Regions from separate parts of the Enterococcus sp. AMC1157 genome, predicted to be linked through region 1. Evidence: predicted binding sites of a transcription regulator. Region 1 holds the regulator's gene; each other region holds the start of a gene.
What was found. The regulator NrdR, encoded in region 1, represses ribonucleotide reductase genes. The targets are predictions, from matches to a motif close to ACACNATATATNGTGT.

Region 1 (4,665 bases):
GACATCGTCATCACAGGTATTCCCGTAAGTACAACTTCCACTTCTTTGCCATTTTTCCAATCATTTAAGTCAATATGTTCAGTGTCAATAGTCATACCAACACCCATATCTTGAAAGTTATTAACAATTCCTTCTGGATCTTCAATCGCCTTAATTTCTTCCAGAAAAATAAGCATGTCCTTTTCATTTGTTTCTGGATCAAACTGTAATGTTCCTCTAAAAACTGTCTGACTTTCACTTTCTAAATCTGTCGTCTCACTTATGTTCTCACTGGATTGGGAACCATTAGTATTTGGTGCAGCACAAGAAGTTAATAAGAAACAGCAATTGTTAATATTAGATATTTTTCATAGGATTCTCCTTATGAATTACGTCTATTTTTTCCAGTCATTTGAACTTCTTTGGTCAAGTAACGGATTCTTTCCATAATTCGTTTAGCTTTTAGAGGTTCCTCTTCACCTCTTTGAGTAATGGACAAGTGTTCTTCCAGCTCCAACATCGTAAAGTTAGAAGTAAAGAATGTGGGAAGTTGTTCTTGCATACGATATTGTAAAATGACACCAAATACTTCATCACGAATCCAACTACTCATTGAATCTGCACCAATATCATCCAACATTAGTACAGGGGCTTTTTTTATTACTTCAATTTTTTCATTGACCTGATTTTTACCGATTGCTTGTTTCATGTCTACAGCAAAAGTAGGGAAATGTAATAGCGTCGTCGAATGTCCAGCTTCTGCCAAATAACGAGCAATTGCTCCTAATAGATAGGTCTTACCAATTCCAAAACTCCCCACTAAGTACAAGCCTTTATGGAATTGTTTTGGATTGTCCAAATATTCTTCAAGAAAGTCCATTGCCGCTACTAAGGCTTCCCCTCTACCTGGTGTTTGATCATAGGTGGCGATTCTAGCATCCTGAATATCTTTAGGCATATTCAAAGCTTGAATTCTGCCACGAATTTCTTCCTGCTGTCTTCTTACAAGTAACTCTTCTGTCGGCACATAGGTCACATCCACTGAATGATAGTTTAATATCAATTGTGGTTCATACCCTGGAGCAATCATTGATGGATCGTTTATTTCGAATTTTCGTTTTTCTTGAACATATTCATACATCTTTGCATAACTTCTTTCGATGTCTTGTTGCGTCAATTGATCTTTATGCTCATCCAAAAAGTTCTTTACTTCGGAATTTTCCATTACCTCGGTAATCATCTCTTCAAATCTTGCACGATAATTTTTGCGGTTTAATAATTGGTTTAAATCTTTGCCAATCTCTTTCACTAGCTATCACCTTCTTTACGTTGTAAAAATTTTTGTAGTCTTTGATTAATTTCAGCTTGTTTCTCTACATCCTCGATTTCTTCCATTGGGTTTTCTACCCAATCAGGAAGTTTTTCTTTCCTAACTGGTTTCCGATAATTCCCTTGATTATTCGTTCGTTGAGGTTTTGTTTGACGAGTTTTAGCTTCTTTCACTAACTGACGAACATGCTGAATAGCAGCCTCTGGACTTTGAATGCCTAATTCAGACCAATCCGTCGCAATTTTATTAACAAAATTAGACTGCAAGGAACTATTTTTTTGAACCACAAGAACATAATGCATTAACACATTGATGACACTATTTGGTAAAGGACTTTTTTCAACTAAAGATCTCAATAGCCATTGTTCAGAGTCAGTAACAAAGCTGTGCTTTTCTTGCTTGATAGCTTGTAAGAAGTCCGTTGGTGCAGTCGTTTCACTCATATCAATCAATTCAATATCTGCTTCTGTGAATCCTGTTTGACGAAGGGTATTAAAGCGTCTTATTTTAGCATCACCAGACAAAGTGATAGCTTCTTTTTTCACTGATGTTCCTTGGCGTCTCTGAATGAGACTAGCCAACTGGCGTTGATCCACCATCCCATCATTTAGTGAAACAACTTCTGCCATTAAATTCACTAAAGTTAGTTCATCAAATCCATATAAATTAGCATATAAGGTTAACTGTCTTTTGAATTCAAAGGTAAAGTTTTCGGCAATAATATATTTTTTATGAGCAATATCTAATAAGAATTTCCAATCCAATTTATCGTCTAAAGTAATAGAAGGCTGCGATTGTTGCTGATAACTTTGAGAGATTCCCTCGAGTTTCTCTTGTTTTTTAAGAAACGCCTCTTGATCCAATCCTCCATAAATATCACTGAAAGTTGCTGTGATTTCTTGATACTCTGATACATCTATTTTTTTAGGTTTAAAACGCTCCACTAATTGGTTAAATTTACGTTCTCCTACTTGATTCCAGAGCAAATAACTGTACATCTCATCTTTGATAAAGGCTTGTGGATGTAGTGGTTCTTCTAGCTGATATAAAAACATCCGATCAAACTCTGGATCTTCTTTCATAAAAACAGATAATAAACCAACAGCTTCTAATTTTTTTCGAGCTTCCAGAAAATCAGGCAAACCAACATTCAGTGCATTTAAAATATCAATGTGCACAAATTCGTTTTCCTGTCGATCTCCTTGATCTCCTAACAAGGTATAATAAAGGGCCAACGCATTTTGTCCAATGATTGGTTGATACAAGTAAAGTAACCCATCATTTCCCTCTTCGGTTATAGGAAGACATTTAAATACTTGATAAATATGATTTGGTTTAACTTCTTCCCATGCTGACTTCACGATAGCCCTCCTTCTTTTTAATTTACATGATATCTTAATTTGTTTTCGCTTTATCAACGATGTCTTGTAATTCTTTCAAGAATACTGACATGTCTTTAAATTGACGATAGACACTCGCAAATCGAATATAGGCAATTTCATCTAAATTGACTAATTCTTCCATCACATATTCACCTATTGCCGTGGAAGAAACTTCATTTTCACCTAATTCACGAATCTTTGCTTCTACATGATCCACTATTTGCTCCATCTGTTCCATTGCTACTGGACGTTTCTCTGCGGAACGAATCAAGCCACGTAATACTTTTTCACGATTAAATTCTTCTCTCGCACCATTTTTCTTAATTATTAACAGAGGTGTTTCTTCTAGTCTTTCAAAAGTTGTGAATCGGAATCCACAATTTTCGCACTCTCTTCTGCGTCGAATCGCGCGACCATCATCCGCTTGTCGACTATCAATAACACGAGAATTATTATGATGACATTTTGGGCAATGCATAATTCCACCTCATTTATCTTGATTTATTTTGAATTTTTTAGTTTAAAATTAAATTTACCTTCTTATATTATAACACGTTTCTCTTATTTTCTAACAGTCAGACAGAAAAAAACTCTAGAAATTCCTAGAGTTTTTTTAGAATGATTCATTTAATTTTCTGCAAAATTTTATACGATTAGACTTCGGTAATCAGATTTTGTTCCTGTAACCATTTATTTACTTGTTGCTTCGTTTCTTCTAAGGTTCCTTGATTATCGAAAACAATATCGGCTTGCTCTTTTTTTAACTCAATTGACACTTGGCTTGCAATTCGTTGCTTAGCTTCTTCTTCTGTCAATAGATTTCTGGCCATCAATCGTTCTAATTGTATATCTTCTGATGTATAGACAACTGCAACTTGATCCATCACATGACAATAATTTGCTTCAAATAATAAAGGGATATCTGCAATGACTAAAGATGATTGTTGTTGTTTTGCAGCTATTTTTTTTGTTATCTCAGCCCTTAGAATTGGATCTAGAAGTCGATCTAATTGTCGTCTTTCTTTGGGATTGGCAAAAATCAGTTGCCCTAATTTTTTACGATCCAAGCTACCATCCCCTGAAAGAATTTCTTGACCAAAATGAGCGATAATCGCCAATAAACCTGGTTGTCCAGTTTCAACCACTTGGCGAGCTACCTGATCAGCATCCACAATGGGGAAACCATATTCACGAAAAAAGTTAACCACCGTACTCTTTCCAGTTGCGATACCGCCAGTAAGACCTAACACCATTCCCATTACTTACTCTTCCTTTCGAATTTGGCAATTCGGACAAAAATGCGTTCCACGTTGGGCGACTTTGGTTTTAACAATTGCTCTGCCACAATGTTCACATGGCAGCCCTGTTTGTCCATAAGCATGTAAAGAAATTTGAAATTTCCCAGCTTCTCCTAAAGCATTGGCATAAGAGCGAATTGTTGTTCCACCAGCAGCTACAGCTCTTGCCAAAACTTCGATGATTGCATGGTATAAGTTTTCGGTTTCAGCTTCATCTAGAAGTTTTGCTGAAGTCTCTGGATGAATTTTTGCTTGCCACAACGCTTCATCCACATAAATATTACCTAATCCAGTCACAATTTTTTGATCAAGTAATAGTGGTTTTATCGATTTATTCGATTTAGATAATTGTTGTCTGAAGGGTTCTAACTTAAAAACATCTGGTGTTGGTTCAGGACCTAGTTGTTGAATTCCTTTATAGATATTTGCCTGATTTTTACCCACTAAGTCAATACGACCAAATTTTCGCACATCGTTATAGTGTAAGGTGGAGCCGTCAGAAAAATGAAAAACCACATGAGTATGCTTCCCAATTATCTCTTTTGTTTCCTTAGGGAAAAACTCATATTTCCCCTCCATTCGCAAATGAGAGATCATATCATAATCAGACCATTTAAAAATCAAAAATTTCCCTCGGCGATGTACGTCTTCTAATTGTTGATTAACCAGAGCGTGT
Region 2 (4,665 bases), 800 kb from region 1:
TACTAAAGATAGAAGAGTAACTTTTCGCATGAACGGATTCCATGAACTCAATATTATTTAGCACCGCTTCTTCATGGGCAGTACGAACATCTTTTTTTAATTGTGCCATACCACTTTCTGATTGAATGGTATCTAATAAGGTTAAACCACCAAATACGTGTCCTACCAATTCTTTCTCTTGTTCTGAAAGACCGCGCCAATCATCTAAATCGTTGGATAGAGGAATTCGCGTATCTAACCAGAATTGTTCTGTTAACTTTTCCCAGGTTGATTTATCAATTATATCTTCAATTTCATTCCAGTTAATTGCTTTATAATAACTGTTTGCCATGAAAAAGGCCTCCTCTTCTTTTTAGATAACACAGCTTTCACATTGGTTGCTGCCGATTTCTTCTGCATCGTCAGTAAAGGTACGTACATAATAAATCGATTTAATGCCTTTATGGAAGGCGTAATGACGTAAAATATTCAAATCACGTGTCGTTTGTTTGCTTGTTGTTTTCCATTCATACAAACCTTCAGGAATCTCTGAACGCATAAACAAGGTCATACTCATTCCTTGATCGATATGTTTTTGCGCAGTGGCATAAATATCAATTACTTGACGCATATCCATATCATAAGCTGATTGGTAGTAGCTAATTGTATCATTTGATAAATGAGCTGCTGGATAATAAATTTTTCCAATTTTCTTTTCTTGACGTTCTTCAATCAAGCGAGTAATCGGATGTAAGCTAGCACTTGTATCGTTAATATAAGAAATAGAACCATTTGGTGCAACAGCTAGGCGGTTTTGATGGTACAAACCATCGGCTTTAACTGCAGTTGCTAAGGCTTGCCAATCTTCACTTGTTGGAATATGGATGCCTGCAAACAACGCTGCAATTTTTTCTGATTTTGGTTGATAGTCTGCTTCAATGTAAGATTGGAAATACGTTCCACTTGCATACTCAGATTTTTCAAAGTTATGGAAGACTTCTTGACGTTCTTTTGCAATATTATTACTTTCAACTAAAGTCCAGTAGTTCAATAACATAAAGTAAATATCGGTAAATTCAATCGATTCTGGAGAACCATAAGCCATTTGATTTTTTGCAAAATAGGTGTGTAGTCCCATCGCACCTAAACCAATTGTATGGTTTAAGCTGTTTCCGTTTTGAATTGGAGGAACGACATCAATATCTGAAGCGTCAGTAACATAAGTCAACGCACGAGTCATCGCACGTACCGATTTTCCAAAATCAGGGCTATCCATTAAATTAACAATATTTGTTGAACCCAAGTTACAGCTAATATCTGTTCCTAGTTCTTCATATTCTTGTTTGCCATTTAATAGAGAAGGTTCTTGGACTTGTAAAATCTCTGAACATAGATTACTCATAATGATTTTTCCATAAACTGGATTTGAGCGATTTGCTGTATCAACATTGATAATATAAGGGTAACCAGATTCTTGTTGTAGTTTAGAAATTTCATTTTCCAAATCACGGGCACGAATTTTTGTTTTGCGGATACGTGGGTTAGCCACTAAATTATCATATTCTTCAGTAATATCGACATAAGAGAAAGGAACACCGTATTCTTTTTCCACACTATAGGGACTAAATAAATACATGTCTTCGTTTTTGCGAGTTAATTCATAAAATTTATCAGGAACAAGTACTCCTAGAGATAACGTTTTTACACGAATTTTTTCATCCGCATTTTCTTTTTTTGCAGATAAGAAACTAATAATGTCTGGATGGAAGACGTTTAGATACACAACGCCGGCTCCTTGACGTTGTCCTAATTGGTTAGAATAACTAAAACTATCTTCGAACAGTTTCATAACTGGCATTACACCACTAGCTGCACCTTCGTAGCCTTTGATTGGCGCGCTGGCTTCACGTAAGTTAGAAAGGGTAATCCCTACACCACCACCGATACGTGACAATTGTAGAGCAGAATTAATCCCACGACCGATTGAATTCATATCATCAGTTAATTGAATTAAGAAACAAGAAACTAATTCCCCACGGCGTTTTCTACCGGCATTTAAGAAAGAGGGAGTCGCAGGCTGGTAGCGTTGATGAATCATTTCATCCGCTAAAGTCAAAGCCAACGCTTCATTGCCATCCGCAAAGTATAAGGCATTAAAAGCCACACGATCTTCGTAGCTTTCTAAATAAGCAGTGCCGTCATTAGTTTTTAACGCATATTGAGAATAAAATTTATAAGCAGCCATGAAAGATTTGAATGTAAAGTTTTGTTCGTCTAGAAACGTGTATAATTGCTCCAAAAATTCTGGTGTATATTTGCGAATAAAGGCTTCTTCTAAATAGTCATTTTCAATTAAGAAATCAATTTTTTCTTGAACAGAGTTAAATTGTTTCGTATTTGGTTCGACATTTTCTTTAAAGAAAGCTGCTAATGCTTCTTTGTCTTTATGCAACGGAATCTGTCCATTGACTGGACGATTGATTTCGTTGTTTAGTTTAAAATAAGTAACATCTTTTAACGTTTTTAAACTCATATTATCTACACAACCTTATCTCTTTATTTTTCTTCCTATATGTTTCATAAAAAAAGAAGGACTTGTAAGCCCCGAAAGGACGGACAAATCCAACGTCTAAATTGTAATTGTGGACACAAAAAATTAGCTAGCTAATTGACGAAGTTGGTCTGGGCGAAACCCAACAACTGTTGTAGCGTCAGATGTAATAATTGGCACACTTTGGTAACCTTGTTCTTTTAAAAAGTTGACTGCACTTGGATCATTGTCAATGTTGATTTCTTCAAAGCTAATATTGTTATCTGCTAAAAAGCGTTTTGCCATTTTACATTGCATGCAGTTGTTTTTTGAAAATAATTTGATATTCATATTAAGTTCCTCCCGGTTAAATTTCTCAATTAGTATATAAGAATAGTATAATGAACTTCTAGAGAAAGTCAATCGAAAAATACCATATATTGTGTTTGTGAATATCACTAAGCACTATTTGTTGTGGTTTTTTAAAAGTCTTTTTAGATAGACTATTGATGAATAAAGGGGTTTGAAATGTAACATGCTTTATATATTCTACCGAAAAAAATTCAAAAAGTAAAAAGAAATTTCGCATGTGAAAAACATCTCAAAAGAAGTCTTTAAAAAAGAAAAGAGGGGAGTAGAAAAACTCCAAGACCTCTTTTCAATGCAAATGTCTATTTGATAATTTTTAGAATTTTTTTAAATGTGTCCGTACCCGCAGCACCTAAAATTTCATAAATCAGGGTTTCGTTATTGGTAATGGAAGCACCTAAATCTCTCATGAGTTCCAATCCATGTTCGGCGTGTTCTTGGGTGCGAGAACTGATAGCATCCTTGACAACTTCCACATGATAGTCTGCTTGCAATAAATCTTTACAAGTTTGGTAGACACAGATGTGGCTTTCGGTACCAATTAAAACGACATTTTTAATCGCTTTATTTTCTAGATATTCTTGAATCTCAGGGATAAAGCCTGAGAAAGTTAATTTTTCGAAGGTAGGAGTCTCTCCTAAAGAACTCGTAATTTCAGGAATCGTATGACCTAAACCTTTTGGATATTGTTCGGTGATTATCATTGGAATACCAGATATTTGAAAGGCTTGAATGATTTGCTGGGCCTTAGAAATAATTTTTGCGCCTTGATAAATCGTTGGTTGCAGTTTTTCTTGCAAATCAATAATCAAAAGTAATGTATCTTCTTTGTTCATATCTTTTCCCTCCTTAGATGATGAAACCCAAATTAAAGTTGATAGGTACTGTCTTGATGAATGAGCCAGCGTAGGCCAAGAGTCAAAGCATCTTGAAAATGGTCAATAAATAAAATAGTTGGTTGATTCATTTGTTTACTTAAAATTTGTGAATTTTCGACTACCTCTAAAACAGTAGATTTACGAACAGATTCTGCTGAAATCACAAAAGAATTGGGTGCAATCACTGCATTATAAATTTCTAGAATTTTCACTAGGTTACCAACAAGCTCCATTTTATTGTTTGGTGTGTCAGAATCAATCAAGTGGGGGAGAAACTTAGCTTCACCCGCTAGGTTATGTCCTCCCTCTAAAATAGTTCCATTACTGTAGATCGTAATACCAGGCATACTATTTTCAGGATAAAAAATACCTACGATTGTATCCGAAAGAGCTATCTTGTGGGAAATCGTATAGCCGACAGTTAGCAAGTGAGCATCGTTTTGGATAACAATTGGAACCGGTGTGATATCCAAAAGAGCTTCAGCAATGTTCCATTGATCAAAAAGACTGTGCCAACTTGAGAGTACTTGACCGTCATATAGTTTTCCGGGAATCGATAAACTAATTTTATCAATCGGTATGGACTGACTTAGAAAATAATGAATTTTTTCAAGAAAAAGAGGAAGGGTAACTTGTTCAAAATTAATTTCTTCTTCTAATTGTACTTCGCCAGCTAAGTTGACGATTTTTCCTAGTAGAATTAAGAAGCGTTTTTCGTTTACTCTTTTTTCTTGAATACTTAATAGAAGGAATTGGTTTTGATTGTAATTAAAATGGTAGGTAATTGCCGGTCTTCCTAAAGATTGTTGGGTTAATTCTCCTTCAATCAATACCTCTTCTTCCACTAGTTGACTGACTAATGAATTAATTGTTACAACACTAATGCCTGTTTCTTTGGACATCTCCGCT
Region 3 (4,665 bases), 560 kb from region 1:
ATCATTCCTACAAACAAGGCAACATACAAGAAGATCCCTCCTTGTCTTCTGGCGGAACGAATATCTGGATACCGACTAACGTAATTTAAACGACTCATGCGATTAACAGAAGGCACGTATACTCCGCCTAAGGCTAATTTAATTTCCCCCGTTAACTCTCCATCTTGATACGTATACTGATAGCTGACATCATTTCCCCAATCACGAGGCAACTCTCTTAATAACAACTGATTAAAACGTTCTTCATCGTATCCCTCTGCGGACAGATAATTGATCCAATAGGTCAAACCATCCAGTTGTTGGTATAGTTCATCTTTCACAATTAATGTTTGATAGCCGTATCGTAACAAACTATTTCCCAAAAAATTAGGAAAACTATGTTCAACATAAACTTCTTGTTGATTAGGTAAGGCAATTCTTTTTTCAGTTTCTGTTAGTTCTCGATTAAGATTTAAATTCGATTGAACCAAAATCGCTCCATGACTCGTTTGAATATCAATATCCGGAAACTCTAAAAAAGATTCCTGCAAACGACGATAATCTGATTCAGAAACCACATCAATCAATCTGACTTGTTCAAAGGTATCTGTATCTAAAAAATCATTTTCTTCAATGGAAAAATAGCCAGTGACTTTCAAAGGTAAAACAAAACGGTTAGTTATTGTTCCTCCACTTTGTTGTAACAACTGCTCCAAATGAGTTGTTCGTTCACTTGTTACTTGAAATTCGCTGGGATGATTCAAATCTGTTATTCGATAACTGACAGCAAATAAACCAATGGCACCACCAATCATTGAAATTGCCACAGCTAAAATAATCGTAATTAATGAGAAGTTACGCCAATTTTTATAAACTAATTGACGAGTATTATTTAAGACAAAAAATCGTAATTGTCGATAACTGAATTTATGCCATTTTGTTGATAAATAAAGAATCACTTGAATACCATATCCAAAAAATAAATACGTTCCAAAAACACAAGCAGACAAAATAAACAAAGGAATCCATAAAAAAGCATACATATCATCCGTTTGTTGAATATAACGCATCGTAACCTCTTGGTAATTCATGGCGATATAATAACCTATACCGATTAAAATCAAACTGATACTACCAATCAAATAGTTACTCCAAGTAATTTGCATGCGATGACTGGAAAATGAATTTTTTTGTTGAAAATAATCAATTAATTGTTTTTTCCAAAGTAACCAAGTATTTTGAATTGAAATTAACAACACTGCCAACAAAAATATCAGAGCGGTTGTCGCAATAGATGGCCACGAAATAAAGAAACGACTCGTAATATTCAAATCCATCGCCTTTATCAAAATCATCGCAAAAAATTTAGAAAAAACGACACCCATGACGATACCGACAACAAGAGAAATCACATTTAGAACTGTCGTTTCCACGGCTAACTGAGATAGCATGCGGGATTTTCTTACTCCAAACAACTGATACAAACCAATTTCTTTTTGACGCTGTTGAATAAAAAAACGATTGGCACTCAACATAAAAAATAGTACCACAATTGCTACGACAACATTTCCTAAGGTCAACACACCTTCAATTTGAATATCTTGCTGAGCTCTGTGAGTCAGTGGCTGGTCATAAGCCATCGCACTAAATGAATAAAAAATCATAACGGAAAGCATCATACATAAAAAATAAACGACATAGTTTCTTCTTTGACGCAAAAAACTGCGCCAAATGATTTTAAAAAGCATTTCTTCGACCACCTCCGCCAATTGTTGCTTGCATATCGATCACTTGCTCAAAAAATTCTTTACGAGAACCACGACGCACGACTTCTGAAAAGAATACACCGTCTTTAATGAACAATATTCGATTACAATAGCTGGCAGTAAAGGGATCATGTGTAACCATCAGCACTGTGGTGTCTTGATGTAAATTAACTTCACTTAAATAACGTAACAATTCTGTGGCTGATTTAGAGTCTAACGAGCCGGTGGGTTCATCTGCAAATATTACTTGCGGTTCAGCCACCATCGCACGAGCTGCTGTCACTCGTTGTTTTTGCCCAATCGATAATTCATCTGGATAACGGTTTAACAAATGATCGATGCCCAGTAAACTTGCCACTTTTTTCACTCGTCGATCCATCTCATCAATTGATAAGTGATCAATAGCTAATGGAAGCAAAATATTATCTTTAGACGTTAATGTTTCTAATAAATTAAAATCCTGAAAAATAAAACCAATCTTTTGACGTCTAAAGTCACTCAGTTCTGTTTCTTTCATTCGAGTAATATCTTTGCCATCAATATAAACCGACCCCATCGTGGGAGAATTTAATGAAGATAAGATATTCATTAAAGTTGTTTTTCCAGCACCACTTGGTCCCATGATTCCTACAAATTCGCCTTGATCTACAGTAAAAGATAAATTATCTAGCACCTTCGTCTGATTTAAACGACTACCAAAAGTTTTTGTCAGATGTTTGACATCAATCATTATTTTCATCGAACTCTTCCTCATTTAACTTATATTTTAAAAGTGCCATTTTTTCATTAAAAAACTGTGTATGACTCTTTAGTATCTTAGCATATTTTTGAACTCTTCGTAAAAAACAGATACCTATTAAAAATATTTTTGTCGTATTTTTGTGCAAAATAAAACAATCACAAACACTGTTCTTACACGCTTTTTGACAGAGTAACCACAATGTACATAAACACTATATATTGTATATAATTAAAAATATTTGTCTATATGTAGTTGAAAAAGTCCTTCATTTGATTTATGATAATAAAGAAATAAACAAAGGGAGTTGGTAGTCATGATGGAGATAAAGATATCTGATGAGCAATCTTTTTCTACCTTACATTTAGCAAATATCAAAGTTATCAAGCGGGACGGTCGTTTAGTTGAATTCGACGATCAAAAAATCTATGATGCCTTAGCAAAAGCCAAAGAAAAAATTCATGGAACCCTTTCACCATTAGATCAGCGTCATCTACTAGATATTGTTGAAAAAGTAGACCAAGAAATTAGCGAACGTTTTATTGACAATATTAAAATCTACGAAATACAAAATATTGTGGAACATACTCTTTTGCAATACCATGAATACGAATTAGCAGAGGAATACATTCATTACCGTACTCGCCGAGATTTTCAGCGAAGTCAAGCGACAGATATTAACTTTACAATTGAAAAATTGATGAATAAAGATCAAACAGTCGTCAATGAAAATGCCAACAAAGACAGCAATGTATTTAATACCCAACGTGATTTAACTGCGGGAATTGTTGGTAAATCAATTGGTTTAAAAATGTTACCTCCCCATGTGGCGAACGCCCATCAAAAAGGCGACATTCACTATCATGATTTGGATTATCATCCTTATGCACCAATGACTAATTGTTGTTTAATTGATTTTGAAAAGATGTTAAACGAAGGTTTCAAAATGGGCAATGCCGAAGTTGAAGCACCCAAATCCATTCAAACAGCTACTGCACAAATTTCCCAAATTATCGCCAATGTGGCTTCCAGCCAATACGGCGGTTGTTCTGCGGATCGGGTGGATGAACTATTGGCTCCTTTTGCGGAAAAAAATTATCAAAAACATTTAACCGAGGCCCAAGAGTGGATTGACGGCACTGAACGTCAAGAAGCTTTTGCTCGCAAAAAAACCAAAAAAGATATTTTTGATGCTATGCAAAGCTTGGAATATGAAATCAATACTTTATTTACTTCTAACGGACAAACACCTTTTACTTCTTTAGGATTTGGTCTGGGAGCTAACTGGTTTGAACGAGAAATTCAAAAAGCAATCTTACAAAATCGCATCAACGGATTAGGTAGTGAGCATCGGACAGCTATTTTTCCTAAGTTGATTTTTTCAATCAAACGCGGCTTAAATTCTCTTCCGGAAGATCCAAACTACGATATTAAAGAATTAGCTTTAGAATGTGCGACCAAACGGATGTATCCAGATATTCTAAATTACGACAAAGTAGTGGAATTAACTGGTAGCTTTAAAGTACCCATGGGATGTCGCTCTTTCTTACAAGGCTGGAAGGATGCCAATGGGCAAGAAGTCAATGCAGGACGGATGAATTTAGGCGTTGTAACCTTGAATCTTCCACGGATTGCTCTTGAAGCCAATGGGGACAAAGAAAAATTCTGGTCTTTATTCGAAGAACGTTTAGAAATTACTAAAGATGCCCTTGTTTACCGTGTAGAACGCTGTAAAGAAGCAACCCCTGCCAATGCTCCTATTTTGTATATGTATGGTGCTTTTGGGAAACGATTGTCACCAAAAGATGCAGTGGATGAATTATTTAGAAATCGTCGAGCAACCATTTCTCTAGGTTACATCGGTTTATACGAAGTTGCTTCTGCCTTTTATGGTGGTGAATGGGAAAACAATGTAGAGGCCAAAGAATTTACTTTAGAAATCCTTCGTTTAATGAAAAGAAGGGTTGATCAATGGGCTAACCAATATGACTATCATTTTAGTGTCTATTCAACACCTAGTGAAAGTTTAACCGATCGTTTCTGTCGCTTGGATACTGAAAAATTTGGTCTTGTAGAAAACATTACCGATAAAGATTATTATACTAACAGTTTCCACTACGACGTCAGAAAAAATCCGACACCTTTTGAAAAACTAGATTTTGAAAAAGATTATCCACAATA
Region 4 (4,665 bases), 930 kb from region 1:
CTACCATTTCAATCACTGAAGACAACACTTGACCAATAATCAATACTCCTGAGCAATCTCTTAGTTCATCCACATGCAAGACATCTTCTGAAAGACGGATTGTTTTATACAAGTTCACTTTACTTTGTTCCGCTTCAAGTTGGATGCCTCTGCGAATCGCTCGGAAGTAAGGATCTTCTAATTCGTCAATTTCAGAAACTGTGGTAATTACCGCAATACTACTTAATTTTTTGCCTGAAGCCTTCTTAAGTGAGTAATTATAAAAATTTACAGATTCAGCTATTTTCTGACGTGTCTCTTCTGTCACAGAAAGGGTCGGATCTTCATTTAATACACGAGAAACAGTTGCAATAGATACTCCTGCTCTCTTGGCTACATCTCTTATACCCGCCATACCCTTTTCACCTTCTTACTCCGTTTACTAAAATATAAGCACAAAAAAGGTAAATAAGCAAATAGCAAAAGGCTAAAAACTGTAGAAATAACTGATATTATCGGTAATTTTCAATAAATTACTTAATCTCCTCATTAAACAAAGTTTCATCCGCTTGAAGATCAATTACTTTCAAACGACCTGTGTTTTTAACATAGAGCTTTTAACCACTTTTTGTCCTGTGGCGTTCTCAAATAGCATCACTCGATTATTTCGATTGTCCGTTACGACTTCATACTGTAAGGACTCAATTGGTGTAACCGCATTAATTGCTGACCATTCTTCCATCGCTTCATTTTCTTCATTCGTCGTAGCTTCTGTAAAATCAGAATCGACAACGGTTTCCTCTGTTGTTTGGTTTACACCTGATTGTTGAGTTTCTTCCAATGAGGAGGTTTGACAACCTACCAATAAAAGCAAACTCATTGCAACAGACACCATTCCCACTACTATTTTCAACTAACTCCAACTCCTTTTTTCTATTTACTAATAGGCTATTATAGTCCTTCTGCTCACCCAATTTATTTGCTAGAAAATGAAAAATAATTAGCGAAATGTTTTTTCTAGTACTCGGACGCCCTACCTGCCAATAACTATATTAAATTATGTGAATGATAAAAATAGGTAAAAAAAGTCCGACAATCCTATAGACTGTCAGACTTTACTTTCTGTTTTCTTAAAAAGAAGGAATCATTGTATCGCCATGTTTTTCTTCCATAAAATCGCGAACTTCTTTGCTTGTCATCGCTTTTTTCAAGACTTCTATTTTTTCAGAATCACGGATATCTTCACGAGTAACAATTTGTAGCGCAAAATGATCCGTTTTACTTTCCTCTAGAAATATTGCATCATCTGGTGTTAAATTCACTTTTTTGATATACGCTGGATAATTATATACAAGTGCTACACCAGGTTCATTATAACTTTCTGATAGGTTCAGTAAATCAACAGACAACCATTTAAAGTTTTTCGGATTTTCTACAACATCTCTGATGCGGCCTTCCACACCTACACCATCTGCTAATTTAATTAAACCTTGCTCTTCTAAAATAGCTAACGCACGACCTTCATTTGTTGGATCATTTGGAAGTGCAACTTGTACATTGTCAGGAATTTCATCTATTGTTTGATAGTCTTTCGAATAAAAACCAATTTTCACGTCATAAATTGGTTGTACCGCAACTAAATGTGCATTTTTTTCTTCGTTATATTGTTCCATAAATGGTTTATGTTGAGCAAAATTTGCATCTGCTTCTTCGTGTTCAACCATGTCATTGTAAGCAACGTTATCCGTTACAGACACATTTTTGATTTCCCAACCATCTTTTTCCGCGACTTCTGAAGCAATTTTGACCATCTCTGCACTCGTTTCAAGTTGAGTAGCAACAGTGATAACTTTCTCCTCAGATCCTTCGCTTTCTTGATTTCCACAAGCACTTAATGTTGCAATCGCGATTAATGAAAGCATCGCTCCATACCATTTTTTCATTTCTTTCCCCCATTATTTCTGAATTTTGTTTGTTAGACCAAACAAAATCAGTATAACATAACAAAAATCGACTAATCGATTTTTAAGCTCTCTCATAGAATCCCTAACTAATGAGATACTACTCTGAGTGGTATTGATTGATTTAAAAAAATTTTTCGTGGAACAGATTCACAAGCTAAAATAAATATTCTCTAAAAAAAAACGATTTGAGTTAATCTACTCAAATCGTCTCTTTGCGTACTTCTTTTAATTTTTCGTCAATCAATTCAATGACTTTCTTCGCTGCTTCTGTATCTTCGACGAAATTTAATACATCGCCATCGATTTGAATTTTAGGACTAGCATCATAGTCGTTATACCACTGATCGTAACGCCGATTTAACTCTTCATAGTAATCATATAGACTTGGATCATATGAGATTTGTTCAAAGTCACGACCTCGTTTTTCAATACGATCTAGCATAGTCTTAAAGGATACTCGAATATGGATTAATAAATCTGGATGCTTTTTGTGCGCGGCATAAGGCAGTTCTTCCAACATATTTTTTAATAGCTCATCATATACTCGGACTTCTGTTTCTGTCGCACGACCTAAATCGGCATTTAGATGAAATAATAACGAGTCCTCATAAATCGAGCGGTCCAAAATATTGTTATCATCTTTTAATGCTTGTTTGATACTATCAAAACGTTTATTTAAAAAATAAATTTGTAGTAAAAATGCATATTTATTTGGGTCTGCATAAAAAAGTGGCAACACTTCATTGTCATCTACAGACTCATAAAATGCCTGACTTCCCAAATGTTCTGCTAATAATGCCGTCAAGCTAGATTTTCCTGCTCCTATTGTTCCTGCTAATACAATCACACTCATTGCCTCCAACTCACTTATCACTAAATATTGTACTTTTTTTCAACTTATATACTTTAACCTACTATATCTAGTGGAGTCAAGAAGAATTATTGAAAGAATTTTATTAGGAAATCTCAAATAAAGTTTTAAGATTTCAATTTTTTTTATCGAATATGCGCGGAACCCTTAACGTGAGCACATTTATCTAGTAAAATAGCTAGAGGATTCGAAACTAGTATAGAAAGAGGCCAATCATGTCAACAAAAGGTATTGGTAAGGCTACCGGAAAAATTATTCTAATGGGCGAACACGCTGTTGTTTATGGAGAACCCGCTATTGCTTTTCCTTTTAGTGGAACACAAGTCACAGCGACTGTGCAATCAGCTAAGGAAAATTCTTTAACATCTATTTACCATATCGGACTTTTAGCAGATGTTCCTGAAGAATTAACAAATATCCAACAATTAGCTACTTGCTTACAACAAAAATTACATACTGAAAATTTCCATCTAGTGATTGAAAGCACCATCCCTTCAGAACGAGGCATGGGTTCTAGCGCAGCCGTGGCAGTTGCCATTACTAGAGCTTTTTTTGACTGGCAAAAAATAACTTTGTCACAAGAAGAACTATTGGACTATGTCAATTTTTCCGAAAATATTGCCCATGGAAATCCCAGCGGTATCGATGCAGCAGCAACCAGTGGAGAGCAACCCATCTATTTTAGAAAAGACCATGATTACCTTTCTTTTCCACTTAATATTGACGCCTACTTATTAGTTGCAGACACAGGTATCAAAGGACAAACGCGTTCAGCTGTTCGTTCAGTCGCAAAACTTTTTGAAAAGGCTCCTGATGAAATAAGTGTAGAAATTAAAGCATTAGGTCGATTAACCGAACAAGCCAAAGAAGCCATCATTTACAATCAGAAATCGCGATTGGGTAAAGCGATGAATCAGGCACAACAGCATTTGAAAAATTTAACCGTGAGTAACGAAGCTATTGATCAGTATATCCAATTAGCTCTAGAACATCATGCCTTAGGTGCGAAATTAACTGGTGGCGGCAGAGGTGGTTGCTTGCTTGTCTTACTTGAGAATAAGCAACAAGCAGAAGAATTAGCTAGCATCCTAAAAGACCAAGGCGTTAAAAATACTTGGTTACAAGGACTAGGGAGATTTGCCCATTCTGTTGAAACAACCGCTAATAAATACGAAGTGACACTTGAAGAAGCATAAAAATCGAACACAGGATTGCTCTTTTGTTCGAAAAATCAAAAATATCGAACACAAGATCAGCCTTTTGTTCGAAAAATCAAAAATATCGAACACAAGATCAGCCTTTTGTTCGAAAAATCAAAAATATCGAACACAAGATCAGTCTTTTGTTCGAAAAGCCAAAATTATCGAACACAAGATCAGCCTTTTGTTCGAAAAATCAAAATTATTGAACAAAAGATTATTTTAAAGGAGTTTATCATACATGTATCAAGGAAAAGCACGGGCGTATACAAATATTGCGCTCATTAAATACTGGGGCAAAAAAGATCAGGAACTGATTCTTCCGATGAATAATAGTTTATCTCTTACACTAGATGCCTTTTATACGGAGACGAGTGTCCGTTTTTCTTCTGAATATACGCAAGATAGCTTTTCACTAGATGGTGACATCCAAGATGAAAAAGCAACTAAAAAAATCAGTAAATTTTTAGATTTAGCCCGTAAAAAAGCTGGAATTCAACTTCATGCCCAGGTGCAAAGTCAAAATTTTGTTCCGACTGCAGCTGGTTTAGCTTCTTCAGCCAGTGGTTTAGCTGCTTTGGTGGGTGCTTGTAACGATGCCCTGCAATTAGGTTTATCCGAAAAAGAATTATCTATGTTGGCTCGTCGTGGG

Region 2: the regulator NrdR is predicted to act here: its motif matches at 2,940-2,955, upstream of nrdH (glutaredoxin-like protein NrdH).
Region 3: the regulator NrdR is predicted to act here: its motif matches at 2,696-2,711, upstream of nrdD (anaerobic ribonucleoside-triphosphate reductase).
Region 4: the regulator NrdR is predicted to act here: its motif matches at 2,855-2,870, upstream of AC4BBX_RS07125 (deoxynucleoside kinase).

What each region holds. Positions count from the first base shown of each region.
Region 1 is NZ_CM177099.1:544,088-548,752, forward strand. Features, by position in the region: gene AC4BBX_RS02715 (hypothetical protein) at 1-176, opposite strand, end outside; gene dnaI (primosomal protein DnaI) at 362-1,288, opposite strand; gene AC4BBX_RS02725 (replication initiation and membrane attachment family protein) at 1,288-2,670, opposite strand; gene nrdR (transcriptional regulator NrdR) at 2,705-3,169, opposite strand; gene coaE (dephospho-CoA kinase) at 3,345-3,950, opposite strand; gene mutM (DNA-formamidopyrimidine glycosylase) at 3,954-4,665, opposite strand, start outside.
Region 2 is NZ_CM177099.1:2,641,646-2,646,310, forward strand. Features, by position in the region: gene nrdF (class 1b ribonucleoside-diphosphate reductase subunit beta) at 1-331, opposite strand, end outside; gene nrdE (class 1b ribonucleoside-diphosphate reductase subunit alpha) at 353-2,512, opposite strand; gene nrdH (glutaredoxin-like protein NrdH) at 2,636-2,860, opposite strand; gene AC4BBX_RS12930 (isochorismatase family protein) at 3,181-3,714, opposite strand; gene AC4BBX_RS12935 (ROK family protein) at 3,747-4,665, opposite strand, start outside.
Region 3 is NZ_CM177099.1:1,106,578-1,111,242, forward strand. Features, by position in the region: gene AC4BBX_RS05455 (FtsX-like permease family protein) at 1-1,727, opposite strand, end outside; gene AC4BBX_RS05460 (ABC transporter ATP-binding protein) at 1,717-2,484, opposite strand; gene nrdD (anaerobic ribonucleoside-triphosphate reductase) at 2,801-4,665, shown strand, end outside.
Region 4 is NZ_CM177099.1:1,470,183-1,474,847, forward strand. Features, by position in the region: gene AC4BBX_RS07110 (LacI family DNA-binding transcriptional regulator) at 1-394, opposite strand, end outside; gene AC4BBX_RS07115 (hypothetical protein) at 566-892, opposite strand; gene AC4BBX_RS07120 (MetQ/NlpA family ABC transporter substrate-binding protein) at 1,110-1,922, opposite strand; gene AC4BBX_RS07125 (deoxynucleoside kinase) at 2,143-2,796, opposite strand; gene mvk (mevalonate kinase) at 3,030-4,010, shown strand; gene mvaD (diphosphomevalonate decarboxylase) at 4,255-4,665, shown strand, end outside.